Regions from separate parts of the Pseudarthrobacter sp. 10T415 genome, predicted to be linked through region 2. Evidence: riboswitches for the same ligand, from Rfam matches in the RefSeq annotation. Region 2 holds a riboswitch; the other holds the start of a gene.
What was found. Region 2 has a riboswitch for glycine ahead of cycA (D-serine/D-alanine/glycine transporter). Riboswitches for the same ligand answer to the same signal wherever they lie in the genome.
Positions count from the first base shown of each region.

Region 1: it holds a riboswitch for glycine, as region 2 does, so the genes downstream of both, gcvP (aminomethyl-transferring glycine dehydrogenase) here and cycA (D-serine/D-alanine/glycine transporter) in region 2, are expected to answer to the same signal.

Region 1 covers NZ_JBFTHJ010000028.1:13,969-29,518, reverse strand. Annotated here, with positions in the region: partial or broken gene gcvP (aminomethyl-transferring glycine dehydrogenase) at 1-2,088, opposite strand, end outside; glycine riboswitch at 2,276-2,372, opposite strand; gene AC1DBN_RS20630 (TetR/AcrR family transcriptional regulator) at 2,469-3,005, opposite strand; gene AC1DBN_RS20625 (MFS transporter) at 3,091-4,650, shown strand; gene AC1DBN_RS20620 (Dps family protein) at 4,761-5,240, opposite strand; gene AC1DBN_RS20615 (APC family permease) at 5,463-7,016, shown strand; gene AC1DBN_RS20610 (AMIN-like domain-containing (lipo)protein) at 7,097-7,648, opposite strand; gene AC1DBN_RS20605 (DUF4193 domain-containing protein) at 7,922-8,224, opposite strand; gene AC1DBN_RS20600 (hypothetical protein) at 8,329-8,520, opposite strand; gene AC1DBN_RS20595 (LacI family DNA-binding transcriptional regulator) at 8,613-9,641, opposite strand; gene araA (L-arabinose isomerase) at 9,681-11,201, opposite strand; gene AC1DBN_RS20585 (L-ribulose-5-phosphate 4-epimerase) at 11,237-11,953, opposite strand; gene chvE (multiple monosaccharide ABC transporter substrate-binding protein) at 12,353-13,483, shown strand; gene mmsA (multiple monosaccharide ABC transporter ATP-binding protein) at 13,593-15,122, shown strand; gene mmsB (multiple monosaccharide ABC transporter permease) at 15,127-15,550, shown strand, end outside.
Region 2 covers NZ_JBFTHJ010000031.1:4,827-20,376, forward strand. Annotated here, with positions in the region: gene AC1DBN_RS20960 (acyl-CoA dehydrogenase family protein) at 1-495, opposite strand, end outside; gene AC1DBN_RS20965 (Dps family protein) at 577-1,056, opposite strand; gene AC1DBN_RS20970 (O-methyltransferase) at 1,155-1,832, opposite strand; gene AC1DBN_RS20975 (thiamine-binding protein) at 1,929-2,252, opposite strand; gene AC1DBN_RS20980 (TetR/AcrR family transcriptional regulator) at 2,373-3,017, shown strand; gene AC1DBN_RS20985 (hypothetical protein) at 3,235-3,459, shown strand; gene AC1DBN_RS20990 (hypothetical protein) at 3,481-3,735, opposite strand; gene AC1DBN_RS20995 (hypothetical protein) at 3,844-4,098, opposite strand; gene AC1DBN_RS21000 (AzlD domain-containing protein) at 4,189-4,500, opposite strand; gene AC1DBN_RS21005 (AzlC family ABC transporter permease) at 4,497-5,237, opposite strand; gene AC1DBN_RS21010 (DoxX family protein) at 5,243-5,710, opposite strand; gene AC1DBN_RS21015 (CoA transferase) at 5,812-7,158, opposite strand; gene AC1DBN_RS21020 (glycerophosphodiester phosphodiesterase) at 7,161-8,177, opposite strand; gene AC1DBN_RS21025 (DUF445 domain-containing protein) at 8,227-9,576, shown strand; gene AC1DBN_RS21030 (LamB/YcsF family protein) at 9,604-10,353, opposite strand; gene AC1DBN_RS21035 (hypothetical protein) at 10,337-11,143, opposite strand; gene cycA (D-serine/D-alanine/glycine transporter) at 11,362-12,906, opposite strand; glycine riboswitch at 12,958-13,052, opposite strand; glycine riboswitch at 13,053-13,151, opposite strand; glycine riboswitch at 13,412-13,510, shown strand; partial or broken gene gcvP (aminomethyl-transferring glycine dehydrogenase) at 13,668-15,550, shown strand, end outside.

The sequences.
Region 1 (15,550 bases), on a different contig from region 2:
GTGCAGGTTCAGGTGCGAGACGTCACCGCCGAACTTGCCCGGCTGCGCCAGGCCCACGAGGGCGTTCAGGTTCGCGCCGTCCACATACACCTGTCCGCCTGCGGCGTGGACCGCGTCGCAGATCTCGGTCACGTCGCCGTCGTAGACGCCGTGGGTGGACGGGTAGGTGATCATGATGCAGGACAGGGCGTCCCTGTTCGCCTCGATCTTCGCGGAAAGGTCGGTGTGGTCGATGGTGCCGTCCGGGGCCGTGGCCACAACTACCACCTTCATGCCGGCCAGGACCGCGGAGGCGGCGTTGGTGCCATGCGCGGAAGCGGGGATCAGGCAGATGTTGCGCTGCTGGTCGCCGCGGGAGTGGTGGTAGCCGCGGATCGCCAGGAGGCCGGCGAGTTCGCCCTGGGAACCGGCGTTGGGCTGGATGGACACCTGGTCGTAGCCGGTGATCTCGGTCAGGTCAGCCTCGAGCCCGGTGATGAGTTCGCGCCAGCCTTCGGTCTGGGAGTCCGGGGCGAACGGGTGGATGGAGGCGAACTCGGGCCAGGAAATGGCTTCCATCTCGGCGGTGGCGTTCAGCTTCATGGTGCAGGAGCCGAGCGGGATCATGGTGCGGTCCAGGGCAAGGTCCCGGTCGGACAGGCGGCGGATGTAACGCAGCAGCTGGGTTTCGGACCGGTGGGTGTTGAACACCGGGTGCTCCAGGTAACCGGAGGAACGTTCGACGGCGGCCTCCAGCCCGAAGCCTTCAGCGGCCCCTACGGAGGCACCAAAGATGTCCGCGACATTGGCGACGACGGCCGGCGTGGTGGTTTCATCCAGGGAGATGCCTACGGTATCTGCGTCGATGGAGCGCAGGTTAATGCCGCGCGCTTCAGCATCGGCAATAATGCCGGCAGCGCGGCCGGGCACCCGAACGGTGACGGTATCGAAGAAGCTCTTGTGCAGGACCTCCACACCGGCGGCCGCGAGGGAGGCCGCCAGGGTGCGGGCGTGGCCATGCGTTGTTTCCGCGATTGCTTTCAGGCCGTCCGGGCCGTGGTACACGGCGTACATGGAGGACACGATGGCCAGCAGCGCCTGCGCGGTGCAGATGTTGGACGTGGCCTTCTCGCGGCGGATGTGCTGCTCGCGGGTCTGCAGGGCCAGGCGGTAGGCGGGAACGCCGGCGTCGTCCTTCGAGACGCCCACCAGGCGGCCGGGCAACGAACGCTCCAGTCCCTTGCGGACGGCCATGTAGGCGGCGTGCGGGCCACCGAAGAACAGCGGCACACCGAAGCGCTGGGTGGAACCGACGGCGATGTCCGCGCCCTGCTCGCCCGGAGGAGTGATCAGCGTCAGCGCCAGGAGGTCGGCGGCAACAGTGACCAGCGCACCGCGTTCCTTGGCGGCGGCGATGGCTTCAGCCTGGTTGAAGACGCGGCCCGAGGCGCCGGGCTGCTGGAGCACGATGCCGTTGATGTCGCCCTCGGGCAAACCCCGGGAGAGGTCAGCTACCTCTACCTCGAAGCCGAGGGCCTCAGCACGGCCCTTCACGATGGCGATGGTCTGCGGCAGCACATCGATGTCCAGCACCGTCTTGCCGTCTGCGGCAGGCTTGGCCTTGTTGGCGCGGCGCATCAGCAGGACCGCCTCGGCCACCGCCGTCGCTTCGTCCAGCAGGGACGCGTTGGCAATCGGCAGGCCCACCAGGTCCTGGACCATGGTCTGGAAGTTCAGCAGCGCCTCCAGCCGGCCCTGCGAGATCTCTGGCTGGTACGGCGTGTAGGCGGTGTACCAGGCCGGCGCCTCAAGGATGTTGCGGCGGATCACGGCCGGGGTGATGGTGTCGTAGTAGCCCTGGCCGATCAGCTGCACGGCAGTTTTATTCTTGCCCGCCAGCCGGCGCAGCTCGGTCAGGACCTCAACCTCGCTGAGGGCGTCCTGCAGGCGGAGCGCCGTCTCCTGGCGGATCACCTGGGGTACGGCGGTATCGACCAGGGAGTCAACGGTGTCGTAGCCGACAGCCTTGAGCATGGTGTCGACGTGGTCCTGGCGCCGGGCGCCGATATGGCGGTCGACGAAAGTGGTGGAGGCTGAACTAACCGTCACGGGGGAACTCCAGATACTCAGGCGGCGCAGGGTACGCCACAGCGATTCGGGTCCCTCCCCGCTCTGTATTGGACCTGAGAGTTTCCACGGCGCCTGCATGGACAGGACCCGCTTGCACCGTCGGTGAGCACAACTGTCCGGCACCCGATCACGGGCGCCTGGACGGCCTGCTGCTTTCCAGAGGTGCCTCGCCGCGGCGGTACAGGGGCCTGCGAGATTCCTGGGGAGGATTTGCTCCTACGGCGCCTGCCGACGTTGTGGCAGGACTCTCCCGCCGCAGATCAAAGGCTATTCAGTTGGATGTGTACGCGGGGCCGTCAGGTGACAGCTCCCACAACGCTTAATTCTCCTACGCCACGGCCCCCGGGGCAAATGTCCTGCTACCGCCGGAGCCGCTCCAGTGCTGCCAGCAATTCGTCCACGTCCGCAGCTGCGCCGCCTTCGGGGACCGGGCCGACGGAGAGCATGGCGTTGAAGTAGAGGCCGTCCCCCATATACAGCACGGCCTTGGCCAGGGCCGGCCCCACATCGGCGGCGATTTCGTCGAGCCACCGCCGCTGGATCGCAGCGAAACGGCGGCGGGTTTCTTCATGCGCCACCTCCGCCAGCCGGGTGGCGGCGACGATGGCCCGGTCCAAGGGGGTGTCTCCCCACACCGAGGACCTGATGAAGTAGGCGGCCGCGCCTTCCGGGGCGGCGGCCATGGCATCGGCGTCTTCTCCGGCGAACGCGTCCAACTGGTCCAGGAGCGCCTGAATCAGGGCTTCCTTGTTGGGAAAGTGGTAGAGGAGACCGCCCTTGGAAACGCCGGCCTTGCGGGCTACGGCGTCCAGGGTGGCGGCGCGCTCCCCCACCTCAATCAACAGGGTGGCGAAGGCATCAAGGACAGCTTCGCGGGCGACTGGCTTTCGGGGCATGCCATCCATCATGCCCTCCCGGGGTGCCGGAGGCTCAACTCAACCGCCGCTCCAAACTATACCGTCTGGACGGTATAGTTAATCCATGACCACCTCGATGCACCGCGCTGACCCCCAACTTCAGGGACCTGCCGCCCCACGGGCGCCGTGGCGCGACTGGCTGGCCCTTGCGCTGCTGATGTTCCCCGTACTGCTGGTGGCCGTGGACAACACGGCATTGACCTTCGCCTTGCCCGCGATCGCCCAGTCCCTGAACCCTTCCGGGGTACAGCTGCTCTGGATCGTGGACGCCTACCCGCTGGTCCTGGCGGGGCTGCTGGTGTGCATGGGCAGCTTCGGTGACAGGATCGGCCGGCGGCGGCTGCTCCTCACCGGCAGCCTGGGCTTTGCGGCGCTCTCGGCCGCCACGGCGTTCGCGCCAACGGCGGAATGGCTCATCGCAGGGCGCGCCGCCCTGGGCTTCTTCGGCGCCATGCTGATGCCCTCAACCCTCTCGCTCATCCGCAACATCTTCGCGGAGCCCAACCGTCGCCGGCTGGCGGTGGCCATCTGGGCCGCCGGGTTCTCCGGCGGGGCCGCCCTGGGTCCGATCTTCGGTGGCTGGCTGGTGGAGCACTACTGGTGGGGCGCAGTCTTCCTGGTCGCAGTGCCGCTCATGGTGCCGCTGATCGCCCTGGGTCCGGCGCTGATCCCGGAATCGAAGAATCCGGAACCGGGGAAGGTGGACATTCCCAGCATTGCGCTGTCCCTGCTGGTGATGGTGCCGCTGGTATACGGCATCAAGGAAGTTGCTACGGAAGGCTTGTCCGGCACCGGCCTTGGCGCCATGGCATTCGGCCTGGCCATGGCAGTGGTGTTCGTCCGGCGGCAGCTCCGGCTGCCGCACCCTCTGCTGGACATGTCGCTTTTCCGCAACCGGGTGTTCAGCATGGCCATCACCGCCAACGTCCTGGCCCTGTTCTCCTTCAACGGCTACATCCTCTTCCTGGCCCAGCACCTGCAGCTGCTCGAAGGCATGACGCCGTCTGCCGCGGGCGTTGCCATGATCCCAGCCCTTATTGCCACGGTGGTGGCAGGACTGGTGGTGGTGCCGCTGGTCCGGAAGGTGCGCCCCGGCTTCGTGGTGGGAACGGGCCTTGCGTTCAGCGCCGCGGGATACAGCCTGGTGACGTTCGGGAACCACGACGGCGGGCCCACACTGCTGCTGGCAGCGTTGCTGATCCTGGCGCTGGGCGTGGGGACGGCTGAAACCATCTCCAATGACCTCATCCTCGGTGCGGCGCCGGCGCACAAGTCAGGTGCCGCGGCCGCCATCTCGGAGACCGGGTACGAGGTGGGGGCGCTGCTGGGGACGGCCGTACTGGGCTCCATCCTCACGGCCTCCTACCAGCACAACCTGCACCTCCCGGCAGGTGTGGACAGCACCGCCCCGGAAGCGGCCCGCCACAGCGCCGGCGAAACACTGGCAGGCGCCATGGACCTCGCGGCCGCGCTGCCGGCCCCGCTGGCCGACGCCGTCCGCCAGTCCGCAGCTGCCGCCTTCGATTCCGGCGTGCATGTAACGGCGGCGATTGGGCTGGTCCTGATGGCAACCGCGGCAGTCTGCGCCGCCGTCGTACTTCGCAAAGTACCTAAGGCCGCGTAGCAGCACCACGGCACGCGTCAGCACATAGGCCTCAACGGCAAAGGCGCCCGGCGCCGGAGTCCAACCTCCGGTACCGGGCGCCTCATCCGTGCTGTGGTGGCAGTCCGCTCCTACTTTTCGTCAGGCGCGGTGACGCTGGCGGTCGGCTTCATCGTCTCGGCGTTCACCATCCAAGCGAACTGCTCCAGCTTGGCAATGAACTCGTGCAGCAGGTCTGCGCTGGTGGGATCCTCCTCATCCACCTCGTCATGGACCTTGCGCATGGTGCCCACCGCTGCCTCCATGGCTGCAACGATCCGCTCGATGGCGTCCTTGGTGCTGATCAGGCCCTCGGGAAACTCCGCCAGGGCGGTCGACTTCGACACAGTGGAGCTGCGGCCATCAGGCAGCGCGTGGAGGGCCCGCATGCGCTCGGCGGTGTCATCGGCGAACTGGCGGGCGGCGTCAACGATCTCATCCAGCTGCAGGTGGAGGTCCCGGAAATTGGTGCCCACAATGTTCCAGTGCGCCTGCTTGCCCTGGATGTGCAGCTCGATCAGGTCGGCGAGTACGGCCTGCAGGTTGTTGGTCAGGGTCGGTGAAGCTTTCATGGGAGTCCTCCTCGATTGGTCCAGTAACTTCGAAACTATCAGCGCCCGGGCCACCCGGCACGGGCCTGGGCGGATATTTCTCAGTGAGCTTACTAATTCTGCCGCCCAGTCATAAACGAACGTGATTCATATTCCCTCTTGCGCGACGGCGGTCACACCTCCATACTAAATGAACGCCATTCATATAGTGACCCCGGTCATAAGCTTCCAGAAAGCGGTGCCATGACAGAAGCACTCCGCACCAGCCCCACCGCCGCGCGGGGCCAGCAATTGCCCGGCAGCGGCGACATTACCGCCAAGGGACTGAAGGGCGGGCAGCTGGGGCTCCTCGCCGTCGTGGTCCTGGGAATTTCCACGATCGCCCCCGCCTACACCCTGACCAGCGCGCTGGGACCCACCGTCAATGAAGCCGGACTCCAGCTGCCCGTGATTTTCCTGATCGGTTTCATCCCGATGATCCTGGTCTCGCTGGCCTACCGGGAACTCAACGCCGATTCACCGGACAGCGGCACCACTTTCACCTGGGTCAGCAAGGCGTTTGGCCCTTGGGTCGGCTGGATGGGCGGGTGGGGGCTCCTGGCAGCCAACATCATCGTGCTGTCCAACCTCGCCGGCGTGGCCGTCGACTTCTTCTACCTCTTCCTGTCCCAGCTCACCGGCTCACCGGAACTCGCGGACCTCGCGGACAACAAGGCCCTGAACGTCCTGACCTGCCTGGTGTTCGTCGCCCTCGCTGTCTGGGTCAGCTACCGCGGCCTGCACACCACCAAGGTGGTGCAGTACGGCCTGGTGGGATTCCAACTGCTGGTACTCGGCCTGTTCGTCGCCATGGCCTTCGCCAACTGGTCCACCTCGGAGACCGCCATCCCCTTCAGCTGGGAATGGTTCGACGTCACCAGGATCGAGACCTTCGGCCAGGTGGCCGCAGGAATTTCCCTCTCCATCTTCGTGTACTGGGGCTGGGACGTCTGCCTCACGGTGAACGAGGAAACAGCCAACGGCAAGAAAACGGCCGGCGTGGCCGGCACCCTGACCGCCGTCATTGTCCTGGCCATCTACCTGCTGGTGAGCATCGCCACCATGATGTTCGCCGGCGTCGGCGATACCGGCAACGGGCTGAACAACGCAGAGAACCACGAGAACATCTTCACCGCGCTGGCCTCCCCCATCATGGGCCCGTTCGCCATCCTGATGTCCCTGGCAGTGCTCTCCAGCTCGGCCGCGTCCCTGCAGTCCACCTTCATGTCCCCGTCCCGCAGCCTCCTGGCGATGGCCCACTACGGTGCCCTGCCTGAACCCTTCAGCCGGGTCAGCCGGAAGTTCGCGACGCCGGGCTTCGCCACCGTCGCTGCCGGCGTCATGTCCGCGGGGTTCTACGCCGTGATGCATGTGGTCAGCGAGAACGTCCTCAATGACACCATCCTGGCCCTGGGCCTGATGATCTGCTTCTACTACGGCCTGACGGCACTTGCCTGCGCCTGGTACTTCCGGCACAGCCTCTTCACCAGCGCCCGCCATTTCCTGTTGCGGCTGCTGTGCCCGGTGCTGGGCGGCGTGGGCCTGTTCGTCGTGTTCTTCCAGACCGCCGTGGACAGCCTCGCCCCCGAGTTCGGCAGCGGCTCCGAAATCTTCGGTGTGGGACTGGTGTTCATCCTCGGCGTCGGCATCCTGGCGCTCGGCGCGGTGTTCATGCTGATCATGGCCCGGGTACGCCCCGCCTTCTTCCGCGGCGAAACGCTCCGGAAAGACACCCCGGCCCTGGTGGTCCCGGAGTAAAGACGCCTGCACAGAACAGAAAAGGTGCCGTTCCCGCCAACGCGGGGACGGCACCTTTTCTATTTTGACGACGGCGGCTGTCACCAGAAGTGCGCCACATCCACCACCAGCCGGGAGCCTGAGCCCGGCCCGTCCAGCGTGAAGACACGGAACGGAAGACGGGCGCGGACGCCCACACCGAGCGTGCTCTGGCCCTCAAAGCTTCCTGCCCAGACCACCTGGCGGAAGGTCTGGTAACCGGAGACGTTGGCGAGCTCCAGCTGGTCAGCGGGCTTGTACGTGGCGTGGCCGCTATCGTCGTAGGCCGGTGCCCGGACAACCACCTGCAGTCGGGCGCCGCCCCGGACGTCGACCGGTTTGCCGGAACCGTCCTGGGTGATTTGCCCAACATAGCGGACGGAGTAGCCGGGAGCCGGGCCGCTGCCCAGGTCAACCACCAGCCGGTCGAAGCAATAGTGCTGTCCGGTGCGGATATTGGTGACGGGCGCGCCGCTCATGGAGCCGTCCGTCTTCATTAGCGAGCCCCAGGTGAGCCCGCAATACGAGGAGGTTGCCGAGGCGGGCCCCGGAACCAGCAATCCCAGTCCGACGGCCACAAGGATGGCCGTGAACCAGATGGAGAGTTTTTTCATTGTGGTGCCACCCAAGGAAGGAGCGATTGGATAGCTCCAGATTAGGACGGCAGCAACGGCGAAACGAGGCCTGTGGCCGCTTCGGGGCGGAACCGTTAACCTGGCGCCCGCCGCATTAAGGCCGCATAAAACAGGGGCCGTTTCGGGGCCCCTCTTAACCCGTTCGGCACCGTTCCTGCACCTGCCCGTTACCGCCTGTAACGGTTGCCCGCGGGGTACAAAAAAGCGCCGGTTACCCCCGTGGGACAGCCGGCGCTGAAACCTGGTGGAAGATCAGCCTTCGCAGTCGCGGCAGTACTTGAGGCCGTTCTTTTCGAGGGCAACCTGGGACCGGTGGCGGACCAGGAAGCACGAGGAGCACGTGAATTCGTCGGACTGCTCCGGAACCACAACAACTGTCAGTTCCTCGTTGGAGAGGTCTGCGCCGGGCAGGTCAATGCCTTCAGCGGTGTCGTTCTCTTCGAGATCGATGACGGCGGTCTGCGCGTTGCCGCCGCGGGACGCCTGGAGGGCCTCAAGCGAGTCAGCGGGAGACTCTTCTTCCTGCTTGCGCGGAGCATCGTAATCGGTAGCCATAGCGTGTTCACTTTCGTTGCTGCACAGCGCCATTTCAGGCACCTCAGTGCAGCAGTTTAGGGCATGACCCCGTTACAGGCGCAATAGTGTGTTCAACCGGCCGGTCAGCCGGCGCCGGCAGTCGATTCATCGTGCCGTGCACGGGCATGGTCGGCGCCTACTGCCACGCCGCTCAGGGCAGGAAGCCAGCCCCAGCGGGATGCCTCGGCCATGGCGTCAGCGGCCTGTTCCGGGGAGGTGAAGGCGAAGGCGGCGGTAAACCACTGGCGGAACCTGCCGGGAATGCTCTCTGTCATTCCTGAAACATAGGTGGCGGATGTTGTGGGCGCGTTTCCCCGGCATCTCTGCCTGGTTAAATCCGGAACCGCCCGGGGCCTGGAACTTGCCCTCAGCCGGGCGGCGCCGTACTGCTGCGCAGGACAAGTTCCGGCTCCACCACCAGCGTCCGGGGACCCGGCGTGCCGCCGAGCTCCGCGAGCATCATGTCCATGCACCGCCGGCCGAGTTCTTCAAAGTCCTGCCGGATGACCGTCAATGGCGGACAAAAGTAGCCGGCCTCAGGCTGGTCGTCGAAGCCCACCACGGATACGTCCTGCGGCACCCTGATGCCCGCCTCGTTCAGCGCCCGCAGGAGCCCGAGGGCCATCTGGTCGTTGCCCACAAAGAGGGCCGTGGCACGGGAATTTGCCGCCAGTAGCCGGCCAATTTTGTAGCCGCTGCCCGCGCTCCAGTCACCCTCCACAATCAGGTCCGCGGCGAGTCCAGCGGCTTCCAGGGCGGCACGCCAACCGTCGGCGCGGGCCACGGCATCTATCCAGTCCTGCGGCCCCGCGATGTGCCCAATCCGCACATGCCCCTGCCCAATGAGGTGTTCCACGGCCAGTGCCGCCCCGCGGCGCTGGTCCACCTTGACCCCGCCTACGGTGTCATTTCCGTTGGACCCCACGGCCACTACGGGCACTCCGATGGGCAGTTCTGCCAGTGCGGCCAGCGTCTCCAGGTGCGGAACAATCACCACGATTCCGTCCACGGACTGGTCCAGGAAGTGCCGGACTGCGTCCAGGATCGCGTCCCGGCTGACCTCCCGCAGCGCAGCCACACTGACGAAGTATCCTGCGTCCCGTGCTGCGCGCTCCACCCCCAACATGGTGTTGGCGGGTCCGTACTGCGAAAGCTCACTGCCCAAAACACCGATGGTCTGTGAACGCCGGGTGACCAGGCTCCGGGCGGCGGTGTTGCGGCGGTAGCCGAGGGTCGCAATCGCCGCTTCCACCTTTCCCCGGGTCCCGGGGCTGACGCTCGGATGGTTGTTGACCACCCGTGACACGGTCTGGTGCGAGACCCCGGCCAGTTCCGCCACGTCCTCGAGCCTGGGCAACCGGCGTGGCCTGTTGTCCGTCACTGGGTCCGTGTCCATGGCAGCCACCGGGGCCGGCACCTGAGCCGTGCCACCGGATCAGATCCCGCCGGCCAGTTTGTAGTAGGCGGCGTTCCAGTTCAGGTCCTTCTTGAACTGGCGGATGGTGGTGTCTTCGTCGATAGTGAGCAGTTCAGTCTTGGCGATCTCGGCGAAGTCCTCGAACACGTCCATGCCCACCTGGGTGGACAGGACCGTGTGGTGTGCGGCGCCGGCGGTGAGCCAGGCGGCGGCGGACGTGGCGAAGTCCGGCTTGGGCTCCCAGAGCGCGCGGGCCACCGGCAGGTTGGGCAGCGGCTGGTCCAGCGGGACCACGTCCACGGCGTTGGCCACCAGGCGGAAACGGTCCCGCATGTCGGACAGCGCGACGACGACGCCCGGGGAGGCGTCGGCGTCGAAGACCAGCCGCACGGGGTCTTCCTTGCCGCCGATGCCGAGCGGGTGGATTTCCAGCCGCGGCTTCGACGCAGTCAGGGAGGGGCACACTTCCAGCATGTGCGCGCCGAGGATCTTCTCCGCGCCGGGTTCCAGGTGGTACGTGTAGTCCTCCATCAGGGACGCACCGCCGGGCAGGTCCCCGCCCATCACCTTCGCGGCGCGGACCAGGATGGCCGTTTTCCAGTCGCCTTCCGCACCGAAGCCGTAGCCGGCAGCCATCAGCCGCTGCACGGCCAGGCCCGGGAGCTGGCGCAGTGCGCCAAGGTCCTCGAAGGAGGTGGTGAACGCGGCGGACCCGTTGGCTTCGAGGAAACTGCGCAGGCCGAGTTCGATGCGGGCGCCGTACCTCAGCGAGTCGTGCCGGTCCGCGCCTTTGCGGAGCTCCGGCACCACCTCGTAAAGGTCCTCGTACTCGGCAACGAGGGCGTCGACGTCGGACTCCGGAGCGCCGTGCACGGCGTCGGCGAGTTCGTTCACGGACCAGGTGTTGACCGCGACGCCGAAACGCAGCTCGGCCTCCGTCTTGTCACCTTCGGTGACGGCAACGTTGCGCATGTTGTCGCCGAAGCGGGTCAGCTTCAGGGTCCGGACAGCGGCCCAGCCCGCGGCGGCGCGCTGCCACGAACCCACCTGCCGCGCCACCTCGGGGTTGGAGACGTGCCCGACGACGGTCTTCCGGGCGATGCCCAGCCGGGACTGGATGTAGCCGAACTCGCGGTCGCCGTGTGCGGCCTGGTTCAGGTTCATGAAATCAAAGTCGATATCCGCCCAGGGCAGGTCACGGTTGGCCTGCGTGTGCAGGTGCAACAGCGGCTTGCGGAGCAGGTCCAGGCCCTGGATCCACATCTTGGCCGGGCTGAACGTGTGCATCCACGCCGTCACGCCGATGACCGAATCGTCCGAGTTGGCCTCCAGCGCGGTGCGGCGGATGGCATCGGAATCGGTCAGGACCGGCTTCCACACGATCCGTACCGGGACCTCGGAGGAGGCGTTGAGCCGGTTGGCGATCTCCTGCGACTGGGCGGCCACCTGCTTGAGGACCTCCTCGCCGTACAGGTGCTGGCTGCCGGTGAGGAACCAGACCTCATAGCCGTCAAGGGAAGTGTTTGCTGCGGTACTCATGGGTTCTCCTGGAAAGTTCTTGGCGGCTACAGGCGTTACTGGCCGTAGACGTTCTGGTAGCGGGCGTAAAGGGAGTCGATGTGGCCCTGGTCGATGGGCAACGGGTCACCGAGCTGCCGGGCGATGTGCACCGTGCGGGCCACTTCCTCGCACATCACAGCAGCCTTCACCGCAGACTTGGCGTCCTTGCCGATAGTGAACGGGCCGTGGTTCTGCATGAGGACTGCCGGGGAATTGGAGTTCTTCAGCGTCTCCACGATGCCGTGGCCGATCGAGTCGTCACCGATCAGGGCGAACGGTCCCACCGGGATGGATCCGCCGAATTCATCACCCATCATGGTCAACACGCACGGAATGGCCTCACCCCGTGCAGCCCAGGCGGTGGCGTAGGTGGAGTGCGTGTGCACCACGCCGCCCACTTCAGGCATGTGCCGGTACACGTAGGCGTGCGCCGCCGTGTCGGACGAGGGCGACAACGGCGGATTGCCCCAATCGACGGTGCCTCCGGCCCCGACATTGGTGCCCCGTACGGGAGTGCCGTGCAGGTCAGTGACGATCATCTGCTCCGGGGTCAGGTCCTGGTAGGCGACGCCGGAGGGCTTGATGACCATAAGGTCCGTTCCGGGCACGCGGGCCGAGACGTTGCCGGCGGTCCACACCACCAGTTCATACCGGGTCAGTTCGGCATGCAGCGAGCACACTTCCTGCCGGACCCGGGCAATGGTCTCCAGGATTCCTGCTCCGGCGCTCATGCGGACATCTCCACGGGAGCTTCGGACACAGCGGCCGACGGCGTGGTCCCCGGGATTGGGCGCCGGACGCCGGAGATCGTCCCGTCATCGCGGTGGCCGGGCCCGGGGCTGGAAGGGAACAACGAATCTGGCATGTGGTGCCTCCGTCCGGGAGGCAGCGCCTCATTACCGGGTTCTGTAGGGGGTCGGGTAGTGCTAAGTGTTGCAGCAAGTGTGAACGCTAACAAAGTAGAAGTCAACGGAGCCGAAAGGTTTCCGAAATTCCCGCTCCGGTCTCTTGTTAGCGTTCACAAATGGGTCTATATTGAACCGACACATCAACAATGTGGCCAGGACCGGCAGCACGGGTGCTGCCTGATCCAACAACACTTCGTGGCAGTGCTGCCGCGGAAGGAGATAATGGTGAGAATCAAAAAACTGATGGGCGCGGTGGCCCTTGTCCTCGCCCTGACGGTGGGTGCTACCGGTTGCGGCTCCCGCGGCGGAACCAGCGAATCCAGCGGTGCTGCGGCCAACCCCAGTGATTCACTGGTCGGCATCTCGATGCCTACGCAGACCTCCGAACGCTGGATTGCAGATGGCGCCAACGTCGAAAAGTCCCTGAAGGACCTCGGCTACAAGACGGACCTCCAGTTTGCCAATGACGACATCCCCACCCAGGTGTCGCAGATCGAAAACATGCTGACCAAGGGCGCCAAGGCCCTGATCGTTGCCGCCATTGACGGCACTACCCTGACCGACGTCCTGGCCAAGGCCAAGGAGCAGAACGTCAAGGTCATCGCGTATGACCGCCTTATCAACGGCACGCCCAACGTGGACTACTACACCACGTTCGACAACTACACTGTCGGCGTCCAGCAGGCCACTTCGCTGCTGACCGGCCTGGGCCTCGTCGATGCCAGCGGCAAGAAGGTGGACGGCAAGGGTCCGTTCAACATCGAGCTTTTCGCGGGCAGCCCCGACGACAACAACGCCAACTTCTTCTGGACCGGCGCCATGGACACCCTCAAGCCGTACCTGGATGCAGGCACCCTCAAGGTCCCCAGCGGCCAGACCAAGTTTGAGCAGGCAGCGATCCTCCGCTGGCAGGCGCCCGTTGCCCAGAAGCGCATGGAGGACATCATCACCTCCGCCTACAGCTCCGGCACCAAGCTGAACGGCGTCCTGTCCCCTTACGACGGCCTGTCCATCGGCATCATCTCGGCCCTCACCAGCACCGGCGGCTACGCCAAGGGAAGCCTCCCCGTAGTCACCGGCCAGGACGCCGAAAAGGGTTCCGTGAAGTCCATCGTCGCCGGTGAGCAGTACTCCACAATCTTCAAGGACACGCGGCAGCTCGGCGCCCAGGCCGTCAAGATGGTCGACGCCGTCCTCAAGGGCCAGGAGCCGGAAACCAACGACACCAAGACCTACGACAACAAGGTCAAGGTGGTCCCTGCCTTCCTGCTGAAGTCCGTCATCATCACCAAGGACAACTACAAGAAGGAACTGATCGACTCGGGTTACTACAAGGACTCCGACGTCAAGTAGTCAGCGTCCGGCGGCTGTGGCCGGACCCGGAGTCCGGCCACAGCTTCCTCCCGCAGCCTTCTGCAGCAGCAGGACGGCCAACCTTTCGACCAGTCAGTGGGAATTGACGATGAACACACCCATTCTTCAAATGCGAGGAATCACCAAGACGTTCCCGGGCGTGAAAGCGCTGCAGGACGTCACCCTGGACGTGAACCGTGGCGAGGTCCACGCCATCTGCGGTGAAAACGGAGCCGGGAAGTCAACGCTCATGAAAGTGTTGTCCGGCGTCTATCCTCACAACACCTTCGACGGGGAGATCCTCTTCGAAAACGAACCCTGCAACTTCTCCAGCATCTCGGACAGCGAGAAGCGCGGAATTGTCATCATCCACCAGGAACTGGCCCTGAGCCCGTTCCTGTCCATAGCCGAGAACATCTACCTGGGTAACGAACAGGCCACCAACGGCTGGGTGGATTGGCGCAAGACCAACCTTGAGGCAGCAAAGCTGCTGGCCCGTGTGGGCCTGGACGAAAATCCTGTCACCCCCGTGCAGCACATCAGCGTTGGCAAGCAGCAGCTGGTTGAAATCGCCAAGGCCCTCTCCAAGGAAGTGAAGCTGCTGATCCTTGACGAGCCCACCGCCGCTCTCAACGACGAGGATTCCGGCCATCTGCTGGACTTGATCCTCCACTTGAAGGGCCAGGGCGTCACCAGCATCATCATCAGCCACAAACTCAACGAGATCCGGAAAGTGGCTGACGCCGTTACCATCATCCGGGACGGTAAGACCATCGAAACCCTGCGGCTCGACGAAGGCCAGATCACCCAGGAGCGGATTATCCGCGGCATGGTGGGCCGTGACCTGGAGAGCCTGTACCCGGAACGTGAGCCCAACATCGGCGACGAGGTCCTGAGGATCGAGGACTGGTCCGTTCGCCACCCCCAGGATCACAGCCGCATGGTGGTCCGCAACGCAAATCTGCACGTCAGGAAGGGCGAAGTGGTAGGGCTGGCGGGCCTCATGGGCGCCGGCCGCACCGAACTTGCCATGAGCGTCTTCGGCCGGACCTATGGAACCACCGTCTCCGGCAAGGTCTACAAATACGGCGAGGAAATCAACACCTCCACGGTGTCTGACGCCATCCGGCACGGCATCGCGTACGCCACCGAGGACCGGAAGCACTACGGCCTGAACCTCATCGAGGACATCAAACGGAACATCTCCCTGGCTGCACTGCGCAAGCTCGCCAAGCGCGGCTTCGTGGACAAGAACCAGGAGACCGTGGTGGCCAACGGCTACCGCAAGAGCATGAACATCAAGGCTCCCTCCGTGGCCGCCATCACCGGCAAGCTGTCCGGTGGAAACCAGCAGAAGGTAGTGCTGAGCAAATGGATGTTCTCCGACCCCGATGTGCTCATCCTCGATGAACCTACCCGCGGGATCGACGTCGGCGCCAAGTACGAGATCTACACGATCATTGCCAAACTCGCGGCCGAAGGAAAAGCAGTCATTGTGATTTCCTCAGAACTTCCCGAACTGCTGGGCATCTGCGACCGCATCTATACCCTCGCGGCCGGCCATATCACCGGCGAAGTGCCCATTGCAGAAGCGACCCAGGAAACCCTGATGCACTACATGACCAAAGAGAAGGAATAGCGAAATGTCCGCCCTACGAGAATCGCTCGGATTCCTCACAAGCCGCCTCCGCCAGGTTGGCATTTTCGTTGCCCTGATCCTGATCGTCCTGCTCTTCCAGGGGCTTACAGGCGGGATCCTGCTGCAACCCCAGAACGTCACCAACCTGGTGGTCCAGAACAGCTACATCCTCATCCTTGCCATCGGCATGGTGATGGTGATCATCGCCGGACACATCGACCTTTCCGTGGGCTCGGTGGCCGGATTCATCGGCGCCGTCGCAGGCGTCATGATCGTGCACTGGGGCTGGCCATGGTGGGCCGCCATCCCCGCCTGCCTCCTGGTTGGCGCCTTGGTGGGCGCCTGGCAGGGATACTGGATCGCCTACGTGGGGATTCCGGCCTTCATCGTCACGCTGGCGGGCATGCTGATCTTCAGGGGGCTGACCC
Region 2 (15,550 bases):
GGCAATCCATTCCGGCTCCTCAGCCGTTACCCCGGCGTGGCGGAGGTCAACGGCGAACGCTGCCCGGCCGCCGTCGTCCGTGTGCGCGGTGATGACCGCCTGGTCCAGCCGGCCGGCCAGGGAGCACCAGGGCTTTGACCCGTTCAGGACGTACCCGGCGCCGTCGGCTGTGGCCCGGAGGCGGAGCCCCGGGCCCTCGGCTGCGAAAACACCCCAGGAGCCTTCGCCCGCGTCTGCCGCTGCCGCTGCCTGCTTCAGGATTGCCACGGCGTCGAGGTGCGGTTCGAAGACCCGGGCGGCAGCGACATCGACGGCGGCCACGGAAGCGAGGAGCTCCCACAGCTGTGCGGTCCGGCCTTCGCCCGGCAACGGCCAGGAGCGTCCAGCCGCGACGGCGAGCTGAAGCAGCGCCGGGACATCCTCTGCTGCGCCGCCCACAGCCGAAAGACCGGGGGCAAACCGCGCGAGCTCTTCCGCCGTTGAACTGAGAAGCACGGGCCGGACGGGGCTGCCGCCGTTTTCCGGTTTTCCTTGCAGTGTGCCCCGACCGTTGTCCGGGCTGTCCCCCACCGCCACCTACTTGCTGGCCGGCTCGGTCACCGCGGCGGTAGGCGCCATGGTTTCGGCGTTGACCATCCAGGCCAACTGCTCCAGCCGTTCGATGATCTTGTGCAGCAGGTCTGCGCTGGTGGGGTCCTCGTCGTCGACGTCGTCGTGGACATCGCGCATGGTTTTCACGGTCCGCTCCAGCCGTGTGGTGATGAGCTTGACGGTGTCCTTCGTGGACGTGAGGCCCGCGGGGAATTCAGCCAGGCGGTTGTCCGCTGTGACCGTGCTGCTGCGGCCGTCCGGCAGGGCGTGAAGGGCCCGCATGCGCTCGGCCACCTCATCGGCGAACAGCCGTGCCGCCGAGACGATTTCATCCAGCTGCAGGTGCAGGTCCCGGAAGTTGGTGCCCACGAGGTTCCAGTGGGCCTGCTTTCCCTGCAGGTGCAGTTCAATCAGGTCCGTGAGGACCATCTGCAGGTTGCTGGCAAGGGTGGGTGATGCCTTCATCGTTTTCCTCCATTGCGGCCTGTCCGGCTGCCCGCCAGCCGAACACTTATTCTAAGCATACTTATCAATGGAGGTCCGGTGGGCGTTTGAGGGCGTTGTCAGGTGATACGGGCGAGGGCGAAACCATCCCAGCCCTTGGAGCCCACGGTCTGGATGACGGTGGCATCCAGGCGGGGATGCTCCCCCAGCAGGGTGAGTGCGTCGATGATGCCTGGGGCATTCACGGGATCCATTTCCGGATCCAGGACGGCACCTTCCCAGATGGTGTTGTCCAGCACCACGGTGGCGCCGCGCCTGCCCAGCCGGACGGCCCAGTCAAGGTAGCGGCTGTTGTTCTCCTTATCCGCGTCAATGAAGATGAAGTCGAACGGCTCGCGGCCCTCTTCCTCCAGCGCAGCCAGCGTCTCCAGTGCCGGGCCCAGCCGGATTTCCACCTTCTGGCCCAGGCCGGCGAAATCGATGTTGGCCCACGCCACCTCGGCGTGCTTGGGGAGGAACTCGCAGGTGACCAGCGTGCCGTTGGCGGGCAGTCCGCGGCCCATCCAGATGGTGCTGAAGCCGGCAAGCGTACCGATTTCCAGGATGCGCCGGGCACCGGAGAGCTGCACCAGGAGCATCAGCAGCTTGCCCGCGTTGGGTGCCACCTCAATGGCCGGCATACCCGCGTCGGCCGCGGACCGGATGGCCTGCTCCAGCGCGGGGTCCGGGTGGACCACCACCCGCGAGAGGAACTCTTCGGTGGCGATCCATTCCGGCCGGGGCTTGTGCTCGAACATGGGCACAGTTTGGCACGCAGTGATCAGCCGGTCCAGAGGCTTCCGGAGGGCGGCAAACCGACTGCCCCCGCAGCGCAGGGGACGGTAAGGGGCTGGTCAGGAGCCGTCCGTGAGCGCCGCTTCGAGCCGGTCCACCTTGGCCGTCAGTTCGCCCGAATAGCCGGGCCTGATATCGGCCTTGATCACCAGGGAAACGCGGCTGCCGTACTGCCCCACGGCTTCGGTGGCCCGTTTGACGACGTCGAACACCTCATCCCATTCGCCTTCGATGGTGGTGAACATCGAATCGGTTTTGTTGGGCAGGCCCGAGTCGCGGACGATCTTGACCGCGGCGGCAACGGCGTCGTGCACGGAGGCGTCCCCCGGGCGTGAACCTCCCGCGGGAGTACCTGACGGGGCGACTGAAAAGGCAAGGAGCATGGGGCAAGTCTGCCACTGCACGCCACGGGGCAGAATCCGCCCCGGCAGGGCCGCCGTCACAATAAGCTCCTACCCCTCAGTAACGGTGAAGGGCGAGTACTCCGTTGCTAACCTTTTCGCATGAGCCTCGCAGTCGCCCGCAAGCCCCTCCGCGCCGACGCAGCGCGGAATGTGGACAAGATCATCACCGCGGCGCGGCAGTGCTTCCGGGAGTTCGGACCCGACGTTCCGCTGCAGACCATCGCTTCCACCGCCGGCGTTGGACCGGCCACGCTTTTCCGGAATTTCGCCGACAAGGAAGAACTCGTCCTGGCCGCACTGAACCGGCAGTTGCGGATCTCGGTGGACCCCGTGGTTGACGGCGCCCTGGCTGACATTGATGCGGCCAACGGGCTGTTCCGGGTGCTGGAAGCCCTGATGGACGCCGCCAGCGCTGACGCCAACCTGCTCGGCGCCGTGGCCGGGCGCCGCGAGCTCCTGACCGGCATCACGGGCTCCCTGATGGATTCCCTCAGCGTCCTGCTGGTCCGCGGGCAGGGCCAGGGCAGCCTGCGGCAGGACATCTCCATGACGGACATGTTCCGCCTCCTGGCCATGCTGATTTCCGTGGTGGACACCATGGAACCCGGATCGGACGCCTGGCGGCGGCCACTGGCGCTGGTGGAGGACGCCATCAGGTCCACGCGACCGGCGCGTCCGCTGCCCGCCCATGTGCCGGTGCCGGCTACTGCAACAGCGCAGCAGCCGGGCAGCCTTCGGGACTGACAGCCGGCCTGCGGGCGGGCGGCAGGTCCCCTGCCCTGAGGCCCGGACCGCACCAGACCGGACGCCGCGGGCGGCGCACCTGTCCGCGGGCCATTGTGGGGGTTCCCGCCGGTGCCCTAGACTTCACTCAGGGTTACGCAGCCAGCCTCAGTTCTTCCTCCCTGGAGCGACCCGTGAAGCATTCCCCCGCGCATTCGGCGCGCTAGAGCGGCATCCCATGAATACTCCCCAGCTTTTTTCTTTCCTCAGCGATCCCCGCGATCCCGAAGAAGTCCTGGCAAACTTGCCCGCCGAAGACCTGGCCGGCCTGTTGGACCTTCTGTTCCAGGAACTCGACACTGTTGAACCTGCCTTCGGCGCGCAGGCCTGGTATGACCTTGCCCTTGAAGAGAGCAACCGTCGGACGGTTTCGCCGGACGGGGCGGCACACGGCGTGGCGTAACCGCCCCCGCCCGTCCGGCCGTTAGGCCCCTTCGTTATCCCGTTGACCTGAACCTGGATCCCCTGCAGCAGCTGTGCCTGCATTTACTGTGCCTGCATCAGGTGCAGCGCCATTTGCGCCGGCATCGGTGGCCGGCTGCTCGCTGTAGTCGTTGGGGACGTGGTCCCTGGCCTCGAGGAGATGCTGCTGCAGCTTCTCCTCGGCGTCCCTGCGGCGACGGGCGGTGTCCCGCAATTCCCTGGTGGATTCGGAGCCGTGGGGTGACTTGTCGTTCATCGCGGGTCCTCCTTCTGGCGGCGCCAGGCGTAGGTTTTCGCCGCCGCCGTGTGGCGGGCGGCCTGCTTACAGTCCACCACAGAGGGTTGCGGCCGGCCGGTGAGGCGGCTATCCGGCAGCGGCATCCGCGCGGCGCCGGATCTCCCGGTGGACGGCGGCATGCAGCGCCGGGACGGGCGAGCCAGGTTGCAGGTCCAGTCCGTTCCTTAGGCTGCCTGCCAGTAACTCCAGGTCCGCGGCAGGGACATCGGACAGCCCGGCGAAGCGGGTGATGAAGTGCTTGGCCGGGAGACCGGTCCGGCGCCGGGGGTTCTTGCGGTGGGATCGGCCGGCTCTTTCGCCGGCGTGCTGCTGATTTTCCATGGTGGCCGTTCACAGGTAATCCAACGGCCAACTGCATAGCCGAAATTATGATACCGCCGGTCCCGCCCATTTCCTGTGAGCCAGATCACGTCATTTCCAGCCGGCCATCCTGAGGAGGGCTGCGGTGCCGGCCCCAACAATGACCACCAGCAGGAAGGGCGCCCGCAGTGCCAGGGCGATGGCTGCCGCGGCAAGCGCCCCCAGCCGGGCGTCTGCGGCAAGTGCCTGCCCGGTGGCCGCGGCGTTCACCACGGTCAGGGAGGCGAGCAGTCCGATGGTCATGGTGCCGGCGATCCGGGACATGCGGGGGTTCTCCAGGAACCGGGCGGGCACGAAGTAGCCCACCAGTTTCCACGCATAGGCCAGTACGCAGGACACGAGGATCCAGAACCAGAGATTCATCGGCCGGCCTCCGCCGCGTCGCCGGGCCCGTGCCGGTGGTGGCCGCCGTAGGGTTCCACATCGGGTTCGAGGCCCTCATCGCTGCGGCCGTGGCTGAACCAGCCAATCAGGGCCGCCACCAGCGCCGCCACCAGAATGGGCACTCCCGCGGGAACGAACGGCACGGCCAGCACGGTGGCCACGGCGCAGACGACGGCTATGGCCACCGGCTCCCGGCCCTTCAGGCGCGGCCAGAGCAACGCCAGGAAGGCGGCCACCGCGGCGCCGTCGAGCCCCCACTGCTTGGGATCGCCGAGTCCGCTGCCGGCCAGCGCACCTACTGCGGTGAAGAGGTTCCAGAGCACGTAGATGCCGATGCCGGCAGCCCAGAAGCCACGGCGTTGCTCGGCAGGATCAGCCTGGCCGGTGCTCGTGGCCGTGGACTCGTCGATGGTCAGCTGGGCGCCGACGTATTTGCGCCACCCTTCCGGTCGCAAGAGGGCATTAAGTTGCATCCCGTAGATCCCGTTGCGCATGCCCAGCAGGGTGGCAGCACTCATGGCGGCAATGCCGGAACCGCCGCCGCCCACCACGCCGATAAACGCGAACTGGGAGCCGCCACTGAACAGCAGCAGGCTCAGGGCCATGGTCTGCCAGAAATCCAGGCCGGAGGTGACGGACAGGGCACCGAAGGACACGCCGTAGAGGCCGGTGGCAATGCTGATGGAGATCCCCACCCGCACGGCGGGGGACGCCATCAGCTTCACCGCGGGCCGTCCGGGCCCGTGTTGCGAAGGCTCCAGGCCCAGGCGATGAGGGGTGCCTGCAGCGGCAGGCGGACCGTGTGGATCCGCCGCTCGAGCGGCGTCCCTGCCGGGCTGTAGGCGCGCCGGAGCGCGTCAACGTGGCCAGCGAGGAAAGCCGTGAACATCGCGGCCACGGCAGTGGCGGTGACCTTGCGGGTGGCCGGTATGAGGAGCCCGACGGCGGCCGCGGCCTCGATCAGGCCGGACGCGGCGATCCATTCCTCGCGCGAGAGGACGGCGAAGGGGCCGTTGGCGCCGGTGGGCACGGTGCCGGGGGCGGGGTCTTCACGGCAGAGGTAGTCGGGAACCACCTGGCGGTAGAAGCCGGGGCTTCGGAAGTGCTTGCCGGCGCTGGCCAGGAGCAGGGCGCTCATCGCAGCAGCGGACAGGTTTCGTGCAGCCCGGCCGGAGCTGGGGAAAGGCATGGCTCCACTCAATCACAGCGCGGGCACCGGCAGAAACCACCGCGCACCCCCTTGTTCAGGGGTGCGCGGTGGGGCTGCTGCCGATGTGCGCCTCCGAATGCTCAGTCTCCGTCCGGCACCCAGTCCATGGCGGAGCTGCCGTAGGGCGGTGGCGGGCCCGGGTAGTCCAGCGGCTGCCCCTCCACCAGCAGCGGAGGCCCGACGTACCGCAGCTCACCGTAGGAACTGGCCACGGTGCGGTATTCCGGCGACAGCAGGGCCTGCAGTCCGTGCGGGTTCGGCGGAAGCCTGAAGAGCTCCTCCGCTGTCCGGGCGAGTGACAGTCGGGCCGAACCACCGGCGCCGCTTTCATGCCGCCGGGCGAGGAGGGCTACCGCCGCGGCGGCTGCCCCGTAGCCTGTAGCGTGATCCAGGGCCTGGACCGGCAGGGCACCCGACCGCCATCCGGCGTCGTCCGTCATTCCGTACAGGTGGGCAATCCCACTGGCGGCCTGGACGATGCTGTCGAAGCCGCGCAACCTGCTCCACGGCCCATCCATCCCCCAGCTGTTCAGTGTGACCACCGCAAGGTCCGGCCGGGTGGACAGCAGGGACGCCGCGTCAAGGCCGAAGCGGTCCAGCGAGCCGCCGCGGTAGCCGGTGATCACGACGTCGGCCCCGGCCACCAGGTGTTCCAGCGCGGCGCGGGTGCCGGGCCGGCCGAGGTCGGCCACGGCGCTGCGTTTGCCGAAGGCGGTGTCCACGAACTGGTCGGAAAGTTCGGGCAGCGCCGGCGGGTCAATCCGGAGTACGTCGGCTCCCAGCGCCGCCAGCAGCCGCGTGGACACCGGGCCCGCGATGACCCGGGTGAGGTCCAGGACGCGCGCTCCCGCCAGCGGCCGGCGCGGATTGGCGCCGGGCTGCGGGATGTCCCGACGGCCGCGGCCCTGAGTGGCAGCGCCAGCAGCCGGGCCGTCCGGAACCTGCGGGTCAAGGACGATCCACGGTCCGGCGGCTGCTGCCCGGCCCATGTCCGAGGCCTGCCACTCGGCCCGGGTCCGGACGGCCGCCGCCACTGCGCCCCGCGCCTGGAGGGCGGACTCGGCCTCGAGGGAATCCATGCCGCGCAGGGCAGCTTCGGCTTCCTCCGTCGTCGTGGCATCCAGGGCCTGCAGGAGGCGTTGCCGGTGGTGCGGGTAGTTGGCGTGCAGCCGGATCCAGCCGTCCCGGGTGCGGCGGAAGCCGGAAAGCGGAGCAAACCCCTGCAAGGTGCGGCCGGCGATCCTCAGGTGTCCCGAGGAGTCGAAGGCGGCAGCGGTCAGTTCCGGGCTGGCGGTGTACCTGCCGGCAGCACCCGTGTACCGGTCCAACGCGGCGGCCGCGGCACCCACCGAAGCCAAGGCGAGGCCTTCTGCATCCAGCGGCCCGCCCCACCAGGTGCGCAGGCCCGCTGTATCCGCCGGCGCCACCGTTATCGTCCCTGCGAGGGGGCCACCTGCAGCTGCGAGAGCACCCGGGCCGGGACGTTCGTGGTGACCTCCTGGATCCCCAGCTCCCGGCACAGCGCTACGTCTTCCGCCGAATCCACGGTCCACACCCGGAATCGCCGCCCGGCCTCCAGCCACTGCCGGATGGTGTCCGGGCGTTCACGGACGTAGTCGATGCCCGGCCCGGCAAGCCCCACCAGGCCGGCGTCGAGGATCCGTTCGCCTTCCAGCTGGGTGGCCTTCATGAGGTTGGCGACGGCACCGCCCGTGATCAGGCCAAGGCCCAGGCCGCCGCGGATTTCATGGACAGTGAGGTCGTCCACCAGCTGGCAGATGTACTGCGCGGGGACGGACTGCAGCAGGTGCCGGACCGAATCCGGGCTGAAGCTCATGAACGTCACCGCCACGTTGTCCACCGTGGAGCTTCCGGGGTCCCAGCCTTCGCTGCGCAGGACCTCCAGCACGCGGTCCTCCAGTTTGAGCTGGTAGGGGCTGGGGTGTTTGAGCTCGATGGCCAGCTTCACCGGCCGGCCCGCGCCGCGGAGGACGTCCAGGAGTTCCGGGAGCGTGAGGAGCTGCTCGGACCGGGCGCCGTAGGTTTCCGGGATGCGGGCGCCCTTCCAGGAGGAGAAGTCCAGCTGCCGCAGTTCGCGGAGGGTCCGCTCGGCCACCGGGCCGGTGCCGTCCGAGGTACGGTCCAGGTTGGCATCATGCAGCAGGACCACATGCTGGTCGCGGGTGAGGTGGACGTCGCATTCCACGCCGTCAGCTCCGTCCGCCAGCGCCTGAAGGTAGGCGGCGCGGGTGTGTTCAGCGAAGGCGGCGCTCGAGCCGCGGTGGGCGAAGACCAGCGGCCGCTGCGCCGGCCCACCCGGGGTGGTCAGGTTCAGAGTGGCCCCGTTCCGAGTGGTTCCCTCAGATGCGGTCCCATCAGCTGCCGTCCCGTTGGCTGCGGTCCCATTAGCTGCGGTCCTGTCGCGTGTCGGCTCGTCAGGTGTCATGGGGACACGGTAGCCGACCCGGTCCGGTCAGCGGGGCTAGGCTTGGCTCATGCAGGTGAACTCTGAGCCAACTGCCCGGGAATCCCCTCCCCGCACCGCTCCTCCGGTGCCCGAAGGCGCGAAACCGCGGGCCGCCGTCGTCGGCCATCAACTCAGCGCGGGAGACGCCGAAAAGGCGGCAGCGCTGCGGAAAATGAAGATGCTGGCCCTGAGCCTGCTCATCGCCATGGCCGTGGTCTTCGTTTTCGCGTTTGCGCTGCAGGAGGACTACCCGTGGCTGCAGTACGTGCGCGCTGCCGCGGAAGGCGGCATGGTGGGTGCGCTGGCTGACTGGTTCGCCGTCACCGCGCTGTTCAAGTACCCCATGGGCATCAAGATTCCGCACACCGCCATCATTCCGCGCCGGAAAGACCAGATCGGCGCCTCCCTGGGCGAGTTCGTGGAGACCAACTTCCTCTCCGAGCAGGTGGTCCAGGACAAGCTGGCCAGCGTGAATATTGCCCGCCGCGCCGGCGAATGGCTCGCCGCGCCCGGCGGCGCGGACCGGGTGGCCAAGGAAGGTGCGGCGGTCATCCGGGGCGCCTTCAAGGTCCTGAACGACGACGACGTCCAGGCGGTCATCGAGGGCATGGTCCGCAAGCACCTGCTCACGCCGCCGTGGGGACCGCCGGTGGGCAGGCTCGCGGAACGGATTTTCCACGACGGACACCACCACACCCTGGTGGACCTCCTGGTGGACCGCGCCGCCGACTGGGTGGACGAGAACCACGAGACTGTCTCGCGGCTGGTGTCCGACCGCTCCCCCACCTGGGTACCCCAGTTCGTGGATGGCCTGGTGGGCGACAAGGTCTACGTTGAGATCCTCAAGTTCGCCCGTGCCGTGCAGTCCGACCCCAACCACCAGGTGCGGCAACAGATCGACAAGTACCTCAACGACCTGGCGCAGGACCTGCAGCACGACCCCAAGATGATTGCGCGCGCCGAGGACGTCAAGGCCCAGGTCCTTGGCGATCCCGAGGTCCGGGAGCTGGCCTCACGGACCTGGGGCACCGTCAAGAACGCCCTGCTCGGCGCCGTGGACGATCCGGACAGCGAACTGACCGTGAAGTTCAAGGCGGCGGTCCGCGACTTCGGTTCGCGGCTGGTCAACGATCCCGAACTCGCCGGCAAGGTCAACACCTGGATCGGCGACGCCGCCGGCTACCTGGTGAAGACGTACCGGTCAGATATCGCCGGCGTCATCACGGATACCGTGGCGCGCTGGGATGCGGAAGAGACCTCGCAGAAGATCGAACTCCAGGTGGGCAAGGACCTGCAATTCATCCGGATCAACGGCACCGTGGTGGGCTCGCTGGCCGGGCTGCTGATCTTCACGGTGGCGCACCTGATCTTCGGGTAGCCCCGGCTGCGGCCGGGAGCTCCTGGGTCAGGCGAAGGACTCCAGGCTGACGCCCGCGGCCTCCAGGCCTGCCCGGACACCGGCGGCCATTTCCACGGCACCCGGGGTGTCGCCGTGGATGCACAGGGAGTCGGGCCGGACCTGGACCACTGTGCCGTCGGTGGCCACGACTTCGCCCTTCGTGGCCAGCCGGACGGCCCGCTCAACGATCGCGTCGACGTCGTGCAGCACGGCGCCCTCCTCGGACCGCGGCACCAGCGTTCCGTCAGCCCGGTAGGCGCGGTCCACGAAGGCTTCGACGAACACCGGGTGGCCGGCTTCCTGCGCCTGCTTGAGCAGCTCGGAACCGGGGAGGCCCAGGATCGGCAGCCCGGGATCGTAGGCGTTGACGGCCGCCACCACGGCGGAGGCCTGCTCGGCGTCGTGCACCAGACGGTTGTAGAGCGCCCCGTGCGGCTTCACGTAGTCCACCGACGCACCCACGGCGTGGGCCACGCCGTCGAGCGCGCCCAGCTGGTACAGCACGTCGCCGAAGAGCTCGTCGAAACTCGTGTCCAGGGAACGCCGGCCGAAGCCCGCCAGGTCCCGGTAGCCCACGTGGGCGCCGACGGTGACGTCCAGTTCGTAGGCCGCACGGCAGCTGTCCAGCATGGTGACGGGATCTCCGGCGTGGAAGCCGCAGGCCACGTTGGCGCTGGTGACCAGCTGGAACATCCGGGCGTCATCGCCCATGGTCCACGAGCCGAATGATTCGCCGAGGTCAGCGTTGAGATCCAAAAGTGTTGCCTTCCAGCTGGTTGTCCGTGGCCCCGGCTGCCGTGAGCTCGCCGGGCAGGCTGTCCGGCATGGGTCCAAACGCCTCCTTGGCGTTGGCCACCACCGCGCGGCCCATCACGAGGTTACCGGCTCCACCTACCACGGCGCCGATCCCGAACGGCAGGGCCCGGCCCAGGAGCGCAGTTCCCTGGCGTTTGAGGAGATTTTTGAGGAAGGCTTTCTGGATGCGGTTGCGGATGGTGCTGAAGCCCGGCATCGGCATCGACTTGGAGAGCACGCTGCCCCACTGCTTGGTTGCTCCAGCGCCGTTGCCGGCCATCTGTCCGCTGAGGGTGCCCAGCAAAGCGGTGCCTTCCTCGCCCAGCATGATGGCCATGACCATGGTGCTGGCCTTCTCCGGGTTGGTCAGGCGGATGCCGTGGAGCTCTGCAAGGGAGGTGGCGTACAGGGCGGTTGCTTCGAGGAAGCCCACCGTGGCGGCTGCCGAGAGTCCCAGCGACGCGACGGTCCCCACACCGGGCACGACGGCGGTGGCCCCCACGATTGCGCCGCCGCCGGTGACTGCGCGGAGGTAGTCGCGCTCCAGGATGCCGGCCAGCTGGGCTGCCGTGGCTTTTGGGTGCTTCTTCTGCAGCCGGCGGATATAGGCCAGCACCAGCGGCCGCTGGATCTCTACGGCTTTGAGGAGCATGTTGTGGACGCCGGGCTTGGGCTTGCCGTCCTTGTCAAAGACTGCGTTGTGGGCCGTTTCCTGGGCGATCCGTACTGCTGGGTTGCTGCGCTTAGCCATGGTCACCTTCGTTTCACGTCGAGCTGCAGCGGGTGGCTGCCGTGCTTCTCCATCCTAGATGCAGAAACACTAAGCATGCTGAACTTTAACGCCGGCGCCCCTCCACCTCCGGCTGCAGACAGCACTGCGGCGGGACCCGGAGTGAGTCCCGCCGCAGCGTTGCAATCAGGAGCTTATTCGCTGATCAGTACCTTGACGGCCCGGATCGGCGATGAAGCCTAGGAGCGGGAGCCCCGGGCGGCTTCCTCCTGGGCGGACTTTTCACGGTCCAGCCCGCCGGCCGCCGCCTGCTCATCGGCGCGCAGCTCGGCCCGGAAGACTTCGAAGCGGGCAAGGTGGGCGGGGCGGCGGCGGAGGAAGAACCAGGCCACGCCCAGGACGAGGAACCAGATGGGGGTCACCAGCAGTGCTGCCAGGGTGTCCGGCTGGGTGGTCAGGGCCCAGAGGACGAAGGCGAAGAACGCGAAGACCACCCAGACCATGGGGACACCGCCGGGCATCTTGAACTTGGACGCCTCGTGCAGGTGAGGCCGGCGTGAACGGAACTTCAGGTAGCTGGCCAGGATGATGGACCAGACGAAAACGAAGCAGACGGCGGCCACGGTGGTGACCATGTCGAAGGCCTTGGCGATGTCCTTGCCGGCGTACATCAGGACGATGCCGGAGAGCAGCAGGATGCAGGACAGGAACAGGGCGTTCTGCGGGACTTTGCGGCTGGACAGTCGGCTGAACATGGTGGGCGCGTCGCCCTCCTGGGCCAGGCCGTACACCATGCGGGAGGTGGAGTAGATGCCGGAGTTGGCCGAGGACATGGCGGAACTGAGCACCACCAGGTTCACGATGGTGGCCGCGGCGCCGAGGCCGGCCAGGGAGAACATGGCGATGAACGGGCTGTGGCCGGCCTGGAACTGGGTCCACGGAGTGACGGAGATCAGGATGATGAGGGCGCCTACGTAGAAAAGCAGAACGCGGATGGGGATGGAGTTGATGGCCTTGGGCAGGTTCTTCTCCGGGTCCTTGGCTTCGGCGGCGGTGGTGCCTACGAGCTCAATACCCACGAAGGCGAACACGGCGATCTGGAAGCCGGCAACAAAGCCCATGAATTCGTTCGGGAACATCCCGCCGTGGCTCCACAGGTTGGTGAAGGTGGCAGGGCCGGCGTCGGACTGGAAACCGCTGAAGATCATGAACAGGCCAACAATGATCAGGGCTGCGATGGCGATGATCTTGATCAGGGCGAACCAGAACTCGGTCTCACCGAACGCCTTGACGGTGGCGAGGTTCAGGACCAGGAGGATGATCACCGTGGCGATGCCCGGGATCCACAGCGGAATGCCCGGCCAGAGTTCTTCCGAGTAGGCGGCGATGGCGATCACGTCCGCAATGCCGGTAATCACCCAGCAGAACCAGTAGGTCCAGCCGGTGAAGAAGCCGGCCCACGGCCCCAGCAGGTCAGCGGCGAAATCGCTGAACGACTTGTAGTTCAGGTTGGAGAGCAGGAGCTCGCCCATGGCCCGCATAACGAAGAACAGCATGAAGCCGATGATCATGTAGACGAAGATGACGGACGGGCCGGCCGCGGAGATGGTCTTGCCGGAGCCCATAAAGAGGCCGGTGCCGATGGCACCGCCGATGGCAATGAGCTGGATGTGCCGGTTGCTGAGCTGCCGCTCCAGGTGGGGAGGCTCGCTGCGGGCGGCGCTGCCCGCAGGAGGGTTGTTGCGGGGTGGCTCGCCGTTGGACGTGAGGGGATGATTCGCCATGGGGAACTCCATCGATAAAGCAGCATTTTTGGGTGCCGCAGAAGTTGGGTTCCTCCCCGCTCTGTAGTGAACCTGAGAGTTTCCGCGGCCCAAGCCGCTTGCACCGCCGGTGAGCCGGAACTGGTCCGGCTGCTTTCCAGAGTTGCCTGTCCGCGGCGGTACATGGGCCTGAGAGTTTCCTGGGGAGGGTTTGCTCCTACGGCGCCTGCTAAATGTACCCGGCAGGACTCTCCCGCCGCAGGTCGAAGGCATGTTCAGTTAGGTGTGCTCAGCGGCCGCACCCTTCCGGGGCAACGTTGGCCCGGGCTGCTCCGATGAGTTGAGCCAGCCGGACACGGTGCTGATCACCGGACCCAGTGTGGTGCGGGTCACGATCGAATGTCAAACCCCATTTTTCCACCCCCGCAACAAGGCAGCTGCCGCCCACTGCGTGACTGTCGGATTTGTTTTCCTTTCAACTAACCTGTACGGTGTGAGGCGAATCACCCACAGTTGAATAGCCTTTCGAGCTGTGACGGGAGAGTCCTCCCGGCACCACCGGGCAGGCGCCGTAGGAGCAAATCCTCCCCAGGAATCTCTCAGGCCCCCGTACCGTCACGGCGAGGCAACTCTGGAAAGTAACCCGGCCTAAGCCAGGTTCACCGACGGTGCAAGCGAACCCGCCACGCAGGGTTTTCGCGGAATCTCTCAGGTCCAATACAGAGCGGGGAGGAACCCATCCCATGCCGTGCCACCCTGGCCGGCCAGACCTGGAGTTCCTCATGACGATTCAATCCCTTCCAACCACGTTCGTTGACCGCCATATCGGCGCGCGCCGGCAGGCCGACATCGACACCATGCTCAAGGCTGTGGGCTACGACAGCGTTGACGGCCTGGTGGACGTGGCTGTTCCGGCGTCGATCCGCCAGGAAACGGCACTGAAGCTGCAGGACGCCCTGAGCGAGGTTGAGGTCCTCACCGAGCTGCGCCGGCTGGCCGGCAAGAACAAAACTGCCGTGCAGATGATCGGCCAGGGCTACTACGACACCGTCACCCCCGCCGTGATCCGCCGCAACATCCTTGAGGCGCCAGCCTGGTACACCGCCTACACGCCCTACCAGCCCGAGATCTCCCAGGGCCGGCTGGAGGCGCTGCTGAACTTCCAGACCATGGTCCAGGACCTCACCGCCCTCCCCGTGGCCAACGCGTCACTCCTCGATGAAGCCACCGCTGTGGCCGAGGCTGTGCTGCTGATGCGCCGCGCGAACAAAAATAAGGACGCCAAGGACGGCAAAACCGTCCTTGACGCCGACTGCCTCCCGCAGACCATCGCCATCGTCAAGGGCCGTGCTGAGGCTCTCGGCTTCGAGGTGGAGGTTGCTGACCTCTCCGCGGGCCTGCCTGAGGGTGCCATCAACGGCATCGTGCTCCAGCAGCCGGGCGTGTCCGGCCGGGTGTGGGACCAGAGCGCCGTTATCGCAGAGGCCAAGGAGCGCGGTGCGCTGGTCACTGTTGCCGCTGACCTGCTGGCGTTGACGCTGATCACTCCTCCGGGCGAGCAGGGCGCGGACATCGCCGTCGGCTCCACCCAGCGCTTTGGTGTGCCGCTGTTCTTCGGCGGTCCGCACGCCGCCTACATGGCCGTGCAGAAAGGCATGGAACGCACCCTCCCCGGCAGGATCGTCGGTGTCTCCAAGGACAACGCGGGCGCTCCGGCCTACCGACTGGCCCTGCAGACCCGCGAGCAGCACATCCGCCGCGAGAAGGCCACGTCCAACATCTGCACCGCGCAGGCGCTGCTGGCCATCGTGTCCTCCTTCTACGCCGTTTACCACGGCCCGGACGGGTTGAAGGCCATCGCGGAAACCGCCCACCACAACGCCAGGATCCTGGCCACGGCCCTCACCGCCATGGGCCGCGAACTGGTCACCGACGCCTTCTTCGACACCCTCACCGTGCGCGTGCCGGGCAAGGCCGCCAAGGTCATCAGCGCCGCCGAAGCGCGCGGCATCAACCTCCGCTTCGTCGACGCGGACACCGTGGGCGTCTCCATCGATGAGACCACGACGGCGGCAACGCTGTCCGCGGTGGCCGTCGCCTTTGGCGCAGGTCCGGTAGGCGACGCCGAGGGTTTCGAGCTGCCCGAATCCGTGCTGCGGTCCTCCGGTTACCTGGAGCACCCGGTGTTCAACACGCACCGGTCAGAGACGCAGTTGCTGCGTTACATCCGCCGCCTGTCCGACCGTGACCTGGCGCTGGACCGGACCATGATCCCGCTGGGTTCGTGCACCATGAAGCTGAACGCCACCGCCGAGATGGAAGCGATTTCCTGGCCGGAGTTCGCCTCGATCCACCCGTTCGCCCCGGATTCCCAGACCGAGGGCTGGCGTGAGCTGATCACCGGGCTGGAGGCTGACCTGACCGAGATCACCGGCTACGACCAGGTGTCCATCCAGCCCAACGCCGGTTCCCAGGGCGAACTCGCCGGCCTGCTGGCGATCCGCGGCTACCACCACTCCCGCGGCGATCAGCAGCGCAACGTCTGCCTGATCCCCGCCTCGGCGCACGGCACCAACGCCGCCTCCGCGGTCCTGGCCGGCATGAAAGTCGTGGTTGTCGCCACCGCACCGGACGGCACCATCGACCACACCGACCTTTCCGCGAA